Hydrogenophilus thermoluteolus: one gene and its partner. The protein of the gene in region 2 interacts with the protein of the main gene of each other region in a pairwise test. Links are inferred from orthologs where the notes say so. Each region holds a gene or a part of one and is shown on either strand. Other genes may lie near its edges.

What was found. The genes of interacting proteins can lie anywhere in the genome.
Region 1: the proteins of priA (region 2) and ssb interact in binary tests that used the Escherichia coli proteins (3 or more experiments, as listed by UniProt). The link is inferred for Hydrogenophilus thermoluteolus from one-to-one orthologs.

The regions. Positions count from the first base shown.
Region 1 is NZ_AP018558.1:1,929,545-1,933,654, forward strand. What follows is about bases 1-2,997. They hold ssb (single-stranded DNA-binding protein), read right to left. Parts: upstream 1,732-2,997; coding sequence 1,270-1,731; downstream 1-1,269. Other genes in these bases: HPTL_RS09390 (tRNA threonylcarbamoyladenosine dehydratase), read right to left, coding at 1-338; HPTL_RS09395 (MBL fold metallo-hydrolase), read right to left, coding at 308-1,264; HPTL_RS09405 (MFS transporter), read right to left, coding at 1,715-2,950. In the rest of the region: HPTL_RS09410 (glutamate synthase subunit beta), read right to left, coding at 3,029-4,110. UniProt on the Escherichia coli protein: Plays an important role in DNA replication, recombination and repair. Binds to ssDNA and to an array of partner proteins to recruit them to their sites of action during DNA metabolism. Acts as a sliding platform that migrates on DNA via reptation.
Region 2 is NZ_AP018558.1:2,196,988-2,204,559, forward strand. Bases 2,043-4,940 are described here. They hold priA (replication restart helicase PriA), read right to left. Parts: upstream 4,573-4,940; coding sequence 2,512-4,572; downstream 2,043-2,511. Other genes in these bases: HPTL_RS10675 (methyl-accepting chemotaxis protein), read left to right, coding at 2,043-2,510; hemE (uroporphyrinogen decarboxylase), read right to left, coding at 4,592-4,940. Also shown: HPTL_RS10670 (hypothetical protein), read right to left, coding at 1-359; more of HPTL_RS10675, read left to right, coding at 516-2,042; more of hemE, read right to left, coding at 4,941-5,659; HPTL_RS10690 (TrkH family potassium uptake protein), read right to left, coding at 5,714-7,171; Trk system potassium transporter TrkA, read right to left, coding at 7,190-7,572.

The DNA of each region.
Region 1 (4,110 bases), 270 kb from region 2 along the record:
GTCGCGACATTGTCCGGGGTCACGAACGCATCGACCGGACGCACGTCAAGCTCAGGCGCAATCTGAGCAAAACGTTCGGCAAGCGCCGTCACTTTGGCCATCCCGCAGGTGGTGCGCAGCGCCTGTACCTGACGGTTGAGGTTACTTTCGACGACCACGTCCATATCGATGAGCGTGAGGCGTCCCACGCCGCTACGCGCCAACGCCTCGGCCGCCCACGAACCGACACCGCCCAGACCGACCACCGCCACGTGCGCGTCAGTGAGGCGTGCCACACCTTCAGCGCCAAAGAGGTTGGCGAGCGCCGTCAGACGGCGCGGACGGTCCGATCGCGCCAAATGCCCAACCCCTGCGCGTTCAATTCGAGATCCCACGCGAGGAACTCGAGTAACATCTCGCCGGTAAGCGGCCACCCTTGGCGTTCCCCCTCTTCGAGCATCAACGCCCGCAGCCCCTCCAAGATCTCGAGGTGACGCGTCGTCCCCTCGCCACGCGCCGAACGGGCGATCCCGACGTACGCATCGACCAAGCGGTTGTGCTCCGCAACCAGACGCGCCACTTCGGTCACCCCGCCAAAATGGGTGAGGTACGCCTTTTCCGGCGCAAGCGCGGCGATGCGGTTCGTCGTCGCCACGAGCGCATCCGGGTCGAACTCGCTTGGCGTCGTGGTCGGGACCACCGTCGGGCGCCCCTCGACGTCGAGCTCCCGGTACGACAACCCCAACGTGTCGCCCGTAAACACGATCCGCGCCGTTTCGTCCCAATAAAAGAGGTGATGGCGCGCGTGTCCCGGCGCGTCGAACGCCACGATGGTGTGATCGCCAACGGTGAACCGCTGACCCTCCGTTGCCGGGATCACCCGCTCTTCGGGCACGGGCATCAGGTAACCGTAGAGCGCAAAGGCTTGCGCTTCACCGTAGACGGCACACGTTGCCTGCCACAGGCGCGAAGGGTCGATCAGATGGCGCGCGCCGCGCGGATGGACCACCACCTGCGCGTTGGGAAGCGCAGCCAACAACTGCCCCGTCCCCCCCGCATGGTCGAGGTGGATATGGGTGAGAAAAAGATAACGGACCGCTTCCGGCGCGATTCCGCTTCTGGCCAGAGTTTCCAGGTAACGCGGCAACGCGCTATTGACGCCCGTATCGAAGAACGCCGCTTCGTTTCCCGCTGCCAAGAGATAGACTGCAGCGAGATTGGAGCGAAGATAACCGGTATCGATCGTGGCAACGCCACGATCGTCCCACACCACCGTTTCGGACATAATCGTCAGAACGGGATATCGTCGTCGGCAAAGCCATTATCGACGAACGGCGCCGCCGCGGCACTGGGCGCGCCAGACGGTTGCGCAGCCGGAGCTGCCGCCGGTTGCATCGGCACGTCGCCTTCGCTGCCCCCGCGCGAACCCAGCATTTTGAAGGTATCGCCACGGATTTCGGTCGTATAACGCTCTTGTCCGTTCTGGTCCGTCCATTTGCGCGTGCGGATCGACCCCTCGATATAGACGGGCGAGCCTTTGCGCAGATACTGCGCGGCGACCTCCGCCTGCCGCCCGAAGAAGACGACGCGGTGCCACTCGGTCTGTTCGCGCATCTCACCGGTTTGCTTGTCACGCCACCGTTCCGACGTCGCCACTGAGAGATTCACCACCGGCTCACCGCTGGGCAGATACCGCGTTTCGGGGTCGCGCCCGAGATTACCGACCAGAATGACTTTATTGACCGATGCCATGATTTGCCTCCTCGATGCCCTCTGCCGGGGGAGAGAGCCGTTGCGCGGAAGCATACCACAAAACCCCTGCCAGGGCGCAGGCAAGGAAGAGCGCACCACGCCCCCAGTGTTGCGCTACCCAACCGCCGAATGCTCCGCCCGCGAAAAGCCCCAACGACTGCAGCGTGTTATAGACCCCCAACGCTGCCCCTTTGTATCGCGGTGGTGCCACTTTCGAAATCCACGACGGCTGGGTCGCTTCGAGCACGTTGAACGCGACGAAAAAAAGCGTGAGCGCTACACCCAACGACCACAGGCCGCTGCGGTCCGGGAAAAAGGCCAACAGGGCGAACCCCAGTTGCACCGCGACCAGCAACAGCACCGCCCCCCGATAGACCGCAGCGATTTTCCCCCGCTTCTCCGCGAGGATCACCAGCGGCACCATCACGAGCAACGCGACCACCACCGCGACCGCATAGACCTGCCAGTGGGCCGATACCGGCAACCCAGCCTGTGCGACCAACAGGGCGGGAACGACTACCCACATCGCCATCTGAACGAAGTGCAGGCAAAAGACGCCGAAATCGAGACGCAGCAAGCGGGAATCCCGCAAGACGACCGCAAAACCCCGGCGTTCCGCTTCCCCGTGCGACGCACTGTGCGTTGGGGCTGGCGGCGGCGGATTGGGCACTCCGCGCGCCACCATCACGAGCGCCAGCACTCCCATCACTGCGGTGAGGAGAAAGATGCCGCGCATCCCGATCACCCCGTAGAGCCACGGCGCCACCGCCAGCGACCCCGCAAACGCCAACCCGATCGACGCCCCGATCATCGCCATCGCGCGCGTGCGAAACGTTGGAGCGGTCAAATCGGCGACGAGCGCGGTCACTGCGGACGAAATCGCTCCGGCCCCTTGAATCGCGCGCGCCGCAACCAGCCAATGCACGGTCGGTGCCCACGCCGCTAACACCCCACCGAGCACGAACAGCACCAACCCAAAATAGATGATCGGTTTGCGCCCCCAACGGTCGGATGCCCAGCCAAGCGGCAGCAAAAGCAGCGCTTGGGTCAGCCCATAGACCCCCAACGCCAGCCCCACCGCCGACGCCGAATCGCCACCCGGCAAATGGCGAGCGTAGTCGGCAAGCACCGGTAATACCAAAAAGAGCCCCACCATACGGAGCGCAAACACCCCCGCCAGGCGAACTGCGACCTTTCGTTCGTCTTGCGTATCCGTCATCACCCCTCCACAAATGACAAGGGCGCCCCCTCATCCAAAGGGTAGGCGCCCTGATTGGGTAGCCTGCCTAGGCAAGAATCACCGCGGCAGGATCGACGTTCCCATCAGCGCCTCGTCGACGGCCCGTGCGCACTGCCGCCCTTCGCGAATCGCCCAGACCACGAGCGATTGTCCGCGGCGGCAGTCCCCCGCGACGAAGACACCAGGTACGTTCGTTGCGTAGGCGTTGGGCCCATCGGTTGCCGCAGCCGCGTTGCCGCGCGCGTCCTTTTCGATCCCGAACGCATCGAGGAGTTCCTGCGCCGGATGGACGAACCCCATCGCCAAGAAGACGAGGTCGGCAGGCAGTTCGAATTCGCTGTCGGGGATCTCGACCGGCTTGCCGCTCGACCAGTCGAGCCGCGCCAAGCTAATCGCTCGCACGCGCCCGTGCTCGTCCCCCAGGAACGCTTTGGTCATCACCGCCCACTCGCGGACGACCCGCCCCTCTTCGTGCGAGGTCGAGGTCCGCAGTTTGTGCGGCCAATAGGGCCAGGTCACGAGCTTTTCTTCCTTTTCCGGCGGTTTGGGCAACAGTTCGAGCTGGGTGACCGAAAGCGCCCCTTGGCGCAGACTCGTCCCGGTACAGTCGGCGCCGGTATCCCCGCCACCGATCACGATCACGTGCTTGCCTTTGGCGTCGATGGGATTGGGTTGATCCCCCGCGACCGCTTTGTTTTGCGGCGTAAGGAACTTCATCGCGAAATGGATGCCCGCAAGCGTCCGCCCCGGCACGTCGAGATCGCGCGGCACTTCCGACCCGACCGCAAGGACCACGGCGTCGAACTGCGCCCGCAATTCTTCTGGAGTGATCGACTCGGTGGCGTCGTCGTTCACCGCTTCGGGCAACGGCGGCCCGACACGCACGCGGGTGCGAAACACCACCCCTTCTGCCTCCATCTGCGCGATCCGGCGGTCGATCTGCCACTTTTCAAGTTTGAAGTCGGGAATCCCGTAGCGCAGCAGCCCCCCGATGCGGTCGCTCTTTTCGAACACGGTAACGCTGTGTCCGGCACGCGCCAACTGCTGGGCACACGCCAGCCCTGCCGGGCCCGAGCCGACCACCGCGATCTGCTTTCCGGTCTTTTCACGCGCCGGTTCCGGAACGATCCAGCCGTGTT
Region 2 (7,572 bases):
GCCCGAATCCGCTTGTGCAGCTCCTCCTCGGCGAGGAACGGGAGATTGCCGATGCTTGCTTCGACGTCGGCCAGCTCCACGTCGGTGAGATGGGGCGCCGCGGCGACGAGCCGCTCTTTCGGGATCGTTGTGCCGACCGCGCGGCGGGGGCGGGTCAACGCCACTTGGTGCGTCAGCTTCGTGACGCGAACACCCGCACCGGCCAAGCGCTTCCCCACAACGGTCCGCAACCCTTGATGGACGGCGTTCCCCAGAAGACCGTCGAGCGTTTTCGCCAGATCCGCCTCTGGGACCGTTTCGAGCGCCGCCGGAAGTTCCAGCGTCAAGGTATAGGTCAGTTGCAACGTCGCTTTGCTCATCGCGACCACCTTCTATTTTTCGTCATCTTACCACGGGGATGGTTGCCGCGGCCAAAAGCCGAAATAAAACGCTAAAGCAATCGGCAATTTTGCCGTTAGACAGAGCATGCCTTCGACTATACTGTGTTTACCTGTCCGCGCGGTTGGAGCGTCATCATGCGTCATTTGTCGATTTCCGCCAAACTCCTTTCGATCCTCATCGTCGGCGGGCTGCTGGTTGCGACCACCAATGGATTGACCTTGTGGAAAGATTGGCAAAGCGTGCAAACGGCGCAGCGGCAATTTGCCGGACTCGAGTTGCTCACGCGCCTGGGGGACGTCTACCGTCAGGTGCCCATCCTACGCACCTGGTCCGGGGTTACGCTCGCTGCGGACCCCAAGAGTGAACTCCACCAGCACGCGACCCAAAACGCGCAGACGCTCGTGACTGAAATCGACAGCCAATGGAACGCGTTTCGCACCCTTGCCACGCAAGCCCCGCTTTCGCCAACCTTGACCGAACAGATCGCAATGCTCGATCGTTCCTGGCAGGAGATCAAGACCCGCGATGCGGCCGATCGCTTCCAGATGCTGGCGCCGCTCGTCGACGGATTATTGGAAACGATGCGCCTCATCGCGGTCGAATCGCAACTCGCGTTCATTCCCGACCCGACGATCAGCAGTCTGACTCAGGCGTGGTTGAACGATATCCTTCCGCTCACCGACGCAAGCAACCGCTTGCGCGGGTTGCTCACGCTCGCGTTCGTCGAGCAACGCTTCGGCGAACCGGCACTGTTGGAATTCACCCGCCATCGCCATACCTTGGCAAAAAGCATCGAAGATCTGGCGTTCATCCACAACCGCTTGCGCAGTTTCGGCGTCACCGAACTGGTCGACCTCTTCGACGCGCAACTGAGCTATCTGCAAGAGCAAGGGGAGATGCTCGACACCACCCTCGACGCGATCAAATTCGGCTTCTTCGCGCGCGATCCGCTCGAAGTCTATGACGAAGCCAGTCAGTTGGTCGATGGGGTCTGGGGCTACGGCGCGTCGGTGCATGCGCTCCTTGCCGAACATGTCGAAAGCTACCGCGCGGCGAAATGGCGCAGCCTTGCGATGTTGTCCGCTGCGATCGCCGCGGCATCGCTCGTCGTTTTGCTCATGACTTTGGCCATTCGGCGCTCGTTGCTCGCTACCATCACGCGCATCGCCAACGGTGTGCAGCAACTTGCCCAAGGTGACCTGACCACACAGATCGCGGTTCGCGAGCGCGACGAAACCCGCCGCATCGTCACGGCGCTGCACGAGATGATCGGCAAATGGCGCGAAAGCCTCTCCACCGTCCATGCCGCACTCGAAGCGCTGGCGCGCGCCGCGCAAGTGAGCGAAGCCAACGCACAGGCCATTGCCGACCGCGCTCGGCAGAGTGAAACCCACGTCACCGCGATCGTCGACGCTGCGGACGCGCTCGACGCCACCGCACGCAATGCCCGTACCGAAGCGCAAGCAGTCGTTGCCGACGCGCAAAAAACCCTCGACGAAGCGCAACAGATGGCCGGCGCGCTTGCTCAGGCGCTGGCTACGCTGGAAGCGATGAACACGCAACTCGACGGGGTCAACGCCGCCAGCCGCCGCTTCATCGCCGAATCGGCGGCGATCCGACGCATTACCGACAAAGTGCGGGAAATCGCCGAGCAGACCAACCTCTTGGCTTTGAACGCCGCGATCGAAGCGGCGCGCGCCGGTGAGGCGGGCCGGGGCTTTGCGGTGGTTGCCGACGAAGTGCGCAAACTCTCCGAACAGTCCGCGGTCGCTGCGGGCGAGATCGACACGATCACCACGAATCTGGCGCAGCAGGGTCAAGCGATCGAAGCCCAGCTCGACGCGACCCTGGCCGAAACGCAGTCGAGCCACGAACGGATCGGCGCGTTGCAGGGGTTCATGGCGCAGGTGGAACGCGCGACGCACGGCACGCTCGAACGGGCGCGCTCCATTTTACAGGTCGCAAGCGACGTCGAACGGTTGAGCGAAACGATCGACCAAGCGGCGCACAACGCCAAAACCGCCGCGCAGCAAACTTCGAATGCAGCGAACGAAATCACGACCGCAAGCAGCGAAGTCAATGGTTGGGTGACGAAACTCAAAGCGGCGTTTGCGCGCTTTCGGCTCTGAGCTACGCGTCGAGCGGATCCACCTCCAAGCGCCACCGCAACCCTTGGCGTTGTGGCCACTGCAGCAACCGTTCCCGCCACGCCCGCAAAAAGGTGTGGAGCGCAGCGCGGTTCGGCGATTCGACCACCAGCTGTGCCCGTTCGCGCCCGGCCAAACGGACGATCCTGAGCGGCACCACGTCCAAGAGGCGCACCGCATGCCCGTGCGCGTGCTGTTCCCGCATCGCCTCGCCGGTCGCTTTCGCTGAAGTGAGGAATTCGAGCGCCACTTCGAGTCGTGGCGCGTCGGCGCGCAGCAACGCTTGATGCACGAAAGGCGGCAACGCTAGCCGTTTGCGTTCAGTCAGTAACGTATTGGCGAACGCCGCGTAGTCGTGCGCGACCAGTTGCTGGAAAAACGGGTGGTCCGGATAGCGGGTCTGCACCAGCACTCGACCCGGTTGCCCGCTTCGCCCGGCCCGCCCGGCAACTTGCAGCAACTGCTGCATCAAGCGCTCCGTTGCCCGCGTCTCGGCCGCAAGCAGCCCCGCATCGGCGCCGACGACGATCACCAGCGAAAGCGCCGGGAAGTCGTGCCCTTTCGCGATCATCTGCGTGCCGATCAAGAGCTTCGCGTCGGCGCGCGCCACCGTCTTGCGCAGCGCAGCAAACGCCGCAGCGGTTTGGCACGCGTCGCGGTCGATCCGCACCACACCATGATCGGCGAACGCGGCGTGCAACTCCGCTTCGAGCCGTTGCGTTCCCTGCCCGGCAACCGACAACCCGCCGTTGCCGCACGTGGGGCAGACCTCGGGCACCGCGATGCTCCAGCCGCAATGGTGGCAGCGCATCCGGCTGTCGACGCGGTGATAGACCATGCGCACCGAACAGCGGCGGCACTCCTGAACCCAGCCACAATGGGCGCAATAGAGGGTCGGCGCAAACCCACGCCGATTGAGGAAGAGCAACGCCTGTTCCCCGCGCGCCAGGGTCTCTTTGAGCGCCTCCCATGCCTCGGGCACCAATCCCGCGGTGCGCGGTGCTTCCCGCGTCACGGGCAACAGTTCGATCGTCGGCAGCGGCACGCCAGTGGCGCGCTCCGCAAGCGTCACCCGGCGGATCCGCCCCCGTTCGCTGTCCCACCAGCGTTCGAGCGACGGCGTCGCCGACCCCAAGACGACGCGCACCTGCGCCGCTTTGCCGCGCCACAGTGCAAGATCGCGCGCCGAATAGGGCGCCCCTTCGAACTGTCGGTAACTGGCGTCGTGCTCTTCGTCGACCAAGATGAGCCCCAAGCGCGGCATCGGCGCAAAGATCGCCGAACGGGTGCCGATCAAACAGTCCACCGCGCCTTGCACCAGCGCCGCGAAGAGGTGCTGCCGTTCGCGCGCGTTGAGGTCCGAATGCCAGACGCCGATCCTCGCTCCCGGAAAACGGGCGACCACCCGCGTTGTGGTCTGGGGAACGAGCCCGATTTCTGGCACCAATACGAGCGCTTGGCGCCCGGCCGCCAGCGTCTCCGCGATCAGACGGAGGTAGCACTCCGTTTTTCCGCTACCGGTGACACCGAAAAGCAGCACGGGGTCGAAACCCGTGGGACCGGCGGTGAGCTGTGCATACGCGCGCGCTTGCGCCGCGGTCAAACGTGGCCCCGGCGTCGTCACGACCGGCTCCGAACGGCGCTGGGAAGCGGTGTTTTCGCCGGTCGCGTGTTCGCCCACCGCTCCATCCGTTACCGCGGCGAGCGCCACTTGGCGTTTGCGCCGTCTGAGTGCGGGCGGCAGTACAAACGCCAGATATTCGCCCAGCGGGTTCAAATAGTAATCGCTCGCGAACGCGATCTGGTCCAACAAGACCGGATCGAGCGGCGGCCAATCGTCCCACCATTCGGCGATCGGCTTGAGCCGCTCTGGCGGCACCTCGGGTTCCGGGTCACACGCCCAAACCACACCCAAGACGCGCCGCCGCCCGAGCGGAACCCGGACGAGCTGCCCGCGGTACATCGGGTGCATGTCCGGTACGCGGTAATCGAAGAGGCATTTCCCCGCTTGCGGCACCAACACGCGGGCAACGCGTTCGCTCATCGTGCTGCCGCGCACCCGATCACGGTGATGTGGTTGGGTGGTACTGCGCACTCTCCTGTTGCACCGTCTCGACGAGCACCGCGACATGCTCCGGCGGCGTGTGTTGCGAGATCCCGTGGCCCAGATTGAAGACGTGCCCGGTGCCTTCGCCATACGCGGCGAGGATCGCGCGCGCCTCGCGACGCACCGCCTCGGGTGTAGCGAGCAACACCGCGGGATCCATGTTCCCTTGCAGCGCGACGCGGTCACCGACCAACTGCCGCGCTCGACCGATCTCGATCGTCCAATCGAGCCCCACCGCGTCGGCGCCGCAGTCGGCGATTCGTTCGAGCCACAACCCACCCCCTTTGACGAAGACGATCACCGGCACGCGCCGACCGCGCGCGGTGCGCGTAAGTCCCGCGCAGATCCGTTCCAGGTAGGCAAGCGAAAACTCGGCAAACGCGCGTTCGGAAAGCACGCCTCCCCACGAGTCGAAGAGCATCACCGCGTCCGCACCGGCGGCGATCTGCGCGTTGAGGTACTGCGTCACCGCTTCGGCGTTGACCACCAAAATCCGATGAAGCAGCTCCGGGCGCGCATAAAGCATTTTTTTGATGGTGTGGTAGTCGCTGCTTGCGCCCCCTTCGACCATGTAGCACGCGAGCGTCCACGGGCTTCCGGAAAAGCCGATCAGCGGAATCTCGTCGGCGAGCGCCGCTTTGATCTCCCGCACCGCGTCGAGCACGTACCGCAGCTCCACCTCGGGGTCGGGTACCGCCAGGTTGCGGATCTCCCACTCTTCCCGCAACGGTCGCTCGAATTTCGGTCCTTCCCCTTCGGCGAAATAGAGTCCCAACCCCATCGCGTCGGGGACCGTGAGGATATCGGAAAAGAGGATCGCGGCGTCGAGTCCGAACCGCGCGATCGGCTGTAACGTCACCTCGACGCACAACGCCGGATTGCGGCACAAATCGAGAAAACTCCCGGCACGTGCCCGAGTTTGTCGGTATTCCGGCAGATAGCGCCCCGCTTGGCGCATGAGCCAGATCGGGGTGCGGTCGACGGGTTCGCGCAGCAACGCGCGCAGCAAACGGTCGTTTTTCACGTCGTCTCTCGGCAATACGGTTCCGTGCGCGAGGATAACACAGCCAGCACCCCGTTACCGTCGCCAGAACGCTGGGGTGAGGACGACCAGAAAGGTGAAGATTTCAAGGCGCCCCAACACCATGGTAAAGGTCAAAAGCAACGTCTGCCCTTCGTTCAACCAGCCGTAATTCGCAGCCGGCCCCACAGCGCCCAAACCCGGCCCTGTGTTGTTGATGCACGCCACCACCGCCGAAAACGCCGTGACGATATCGAGGCCACTGGCACTGAGCACCAGCGTGAGCGAGACGATAGAGACCATGTAGAGAAAGGAAAAACCCAAAACCGCGAAAACGACACGGTTTTCGATGATCGTCTTGCGTAAGCGCACGGGAACGACGGCGTTGGGGTGGAGCGCGCGCACGATCTCGCGGTAGATCTGCTTGTAGAGGATGATCGCACGCATCATTTTGATCCCGCCGCCCGTCGACCCGGCACAGGCGGTGAAACTGCTCAGGAAGAGCAGCCACAATTGGGCGAAGAACGGCCAGAGGGTGTAGTCGGTCGTCGCCAAACCCAGCGACGTGGCGATCGAGACGACGTGAAACGCGGTGTCGCGCAGCGCCCGCCAGAAATCGGCGTACGCGCCGTTCACGGTCAAATAGGCGGCGAGCATGAGGCTACTGAACGCGAGCACACCCAAATAGTAGGGCAATTCAGGATCGCGCCAGTAGGGTTTCGCGGATCTTCGCACCAGCGCCAAATAGTGGGTGGCCCAGTTGAATCCGGCGAGCGTAGCGAATGCGATTGCGATGAGTTCGAGCGTAAGGCTGTGAAAATAGCCGAATGAGGCATCGTGGCTGGAAAAGCCACCGAGCCCCATCACCGAAAAGGCGTGGATCACCGCATCCTCGATCGACATCCCACCGTACCAGAACGCACCCATGCACAGGAGCGTCATCCCCGCGTAGGTGAGCCACAGGCCCTTTGCAGTATCGGCAACGCGCGGTGTGAGCGACTCCTCTTTCAACGGCGTGGGGGATTCGGCCTGAAAAACCTGCCGCCCCCCGATCCCCAGCAAAGGGAGAATCGCTACCGCCAAAACGACCACCCCCATTCCGCCCACCCAATGGAGGAACGCGCGCCAGAGGTTGAGGGAAAAGGGGAAATCGTCCAAACCGGAATAGACCGTGGCGCCGGTCGTTGTCAGCCCCGAGACCGCTTCGAAATAGGCGCGCACGTAGCCGAGTTCGGGGCGGTAGAGGTAGAGCGGGATCGCCGCGAAGAGCGGTGAGACTACCCACGTGAGCGCGACGATCAGAAAGCCATCGGCGGGACGGAGCGCGCGCCGATACCGCCGCGTCGCAGCCCAGAGAAGTGCCCCAGCAGCGAACGCCGCTGCCATCGCTTCTTCGTAGAGCGTGTGGCTGCCGTCGGCGCGCCACAGCGACGCCGCGGTGGGAACCAAAAAGAGCAGGGAAAAGAGCATGAGAATGTACGCGTACGCATGGAGCGCCGGAACCCAGGGTCGCATCGTCGCCGCTCCGCCGATTCAGAAAAAGCCGAACCCGACGGCGAAAAGCTTTTCGATCTCACGCACGCGCCGCCGTTGCGTACAAAAGAGGATCACGTGATCCCCCTCTTCGATCACCGTGTCGTGGTGGGCCATCACCACCCGTTTCTGTTTGCGCGCTGGGCTTGCCGCTTCCTCGTCCGCTACCGTCTCTTCGCGAACGATCGCTGCGACCGTCACCCCTGGTGGCCAGCGAATTTGGTCGATCCGCCGCCCCACCACTTTCGACGTCTGCGCGTTGCCATGAACGACGATTTCGATCGCCTCCGCGGCACCGCGCCGTAAGCGGTGGACTGCGGCCACGTCACCGCGCCGCACGTGTTTCAAGAGGGCCCCGATCGTCACCAACGCCGGTGAAATCG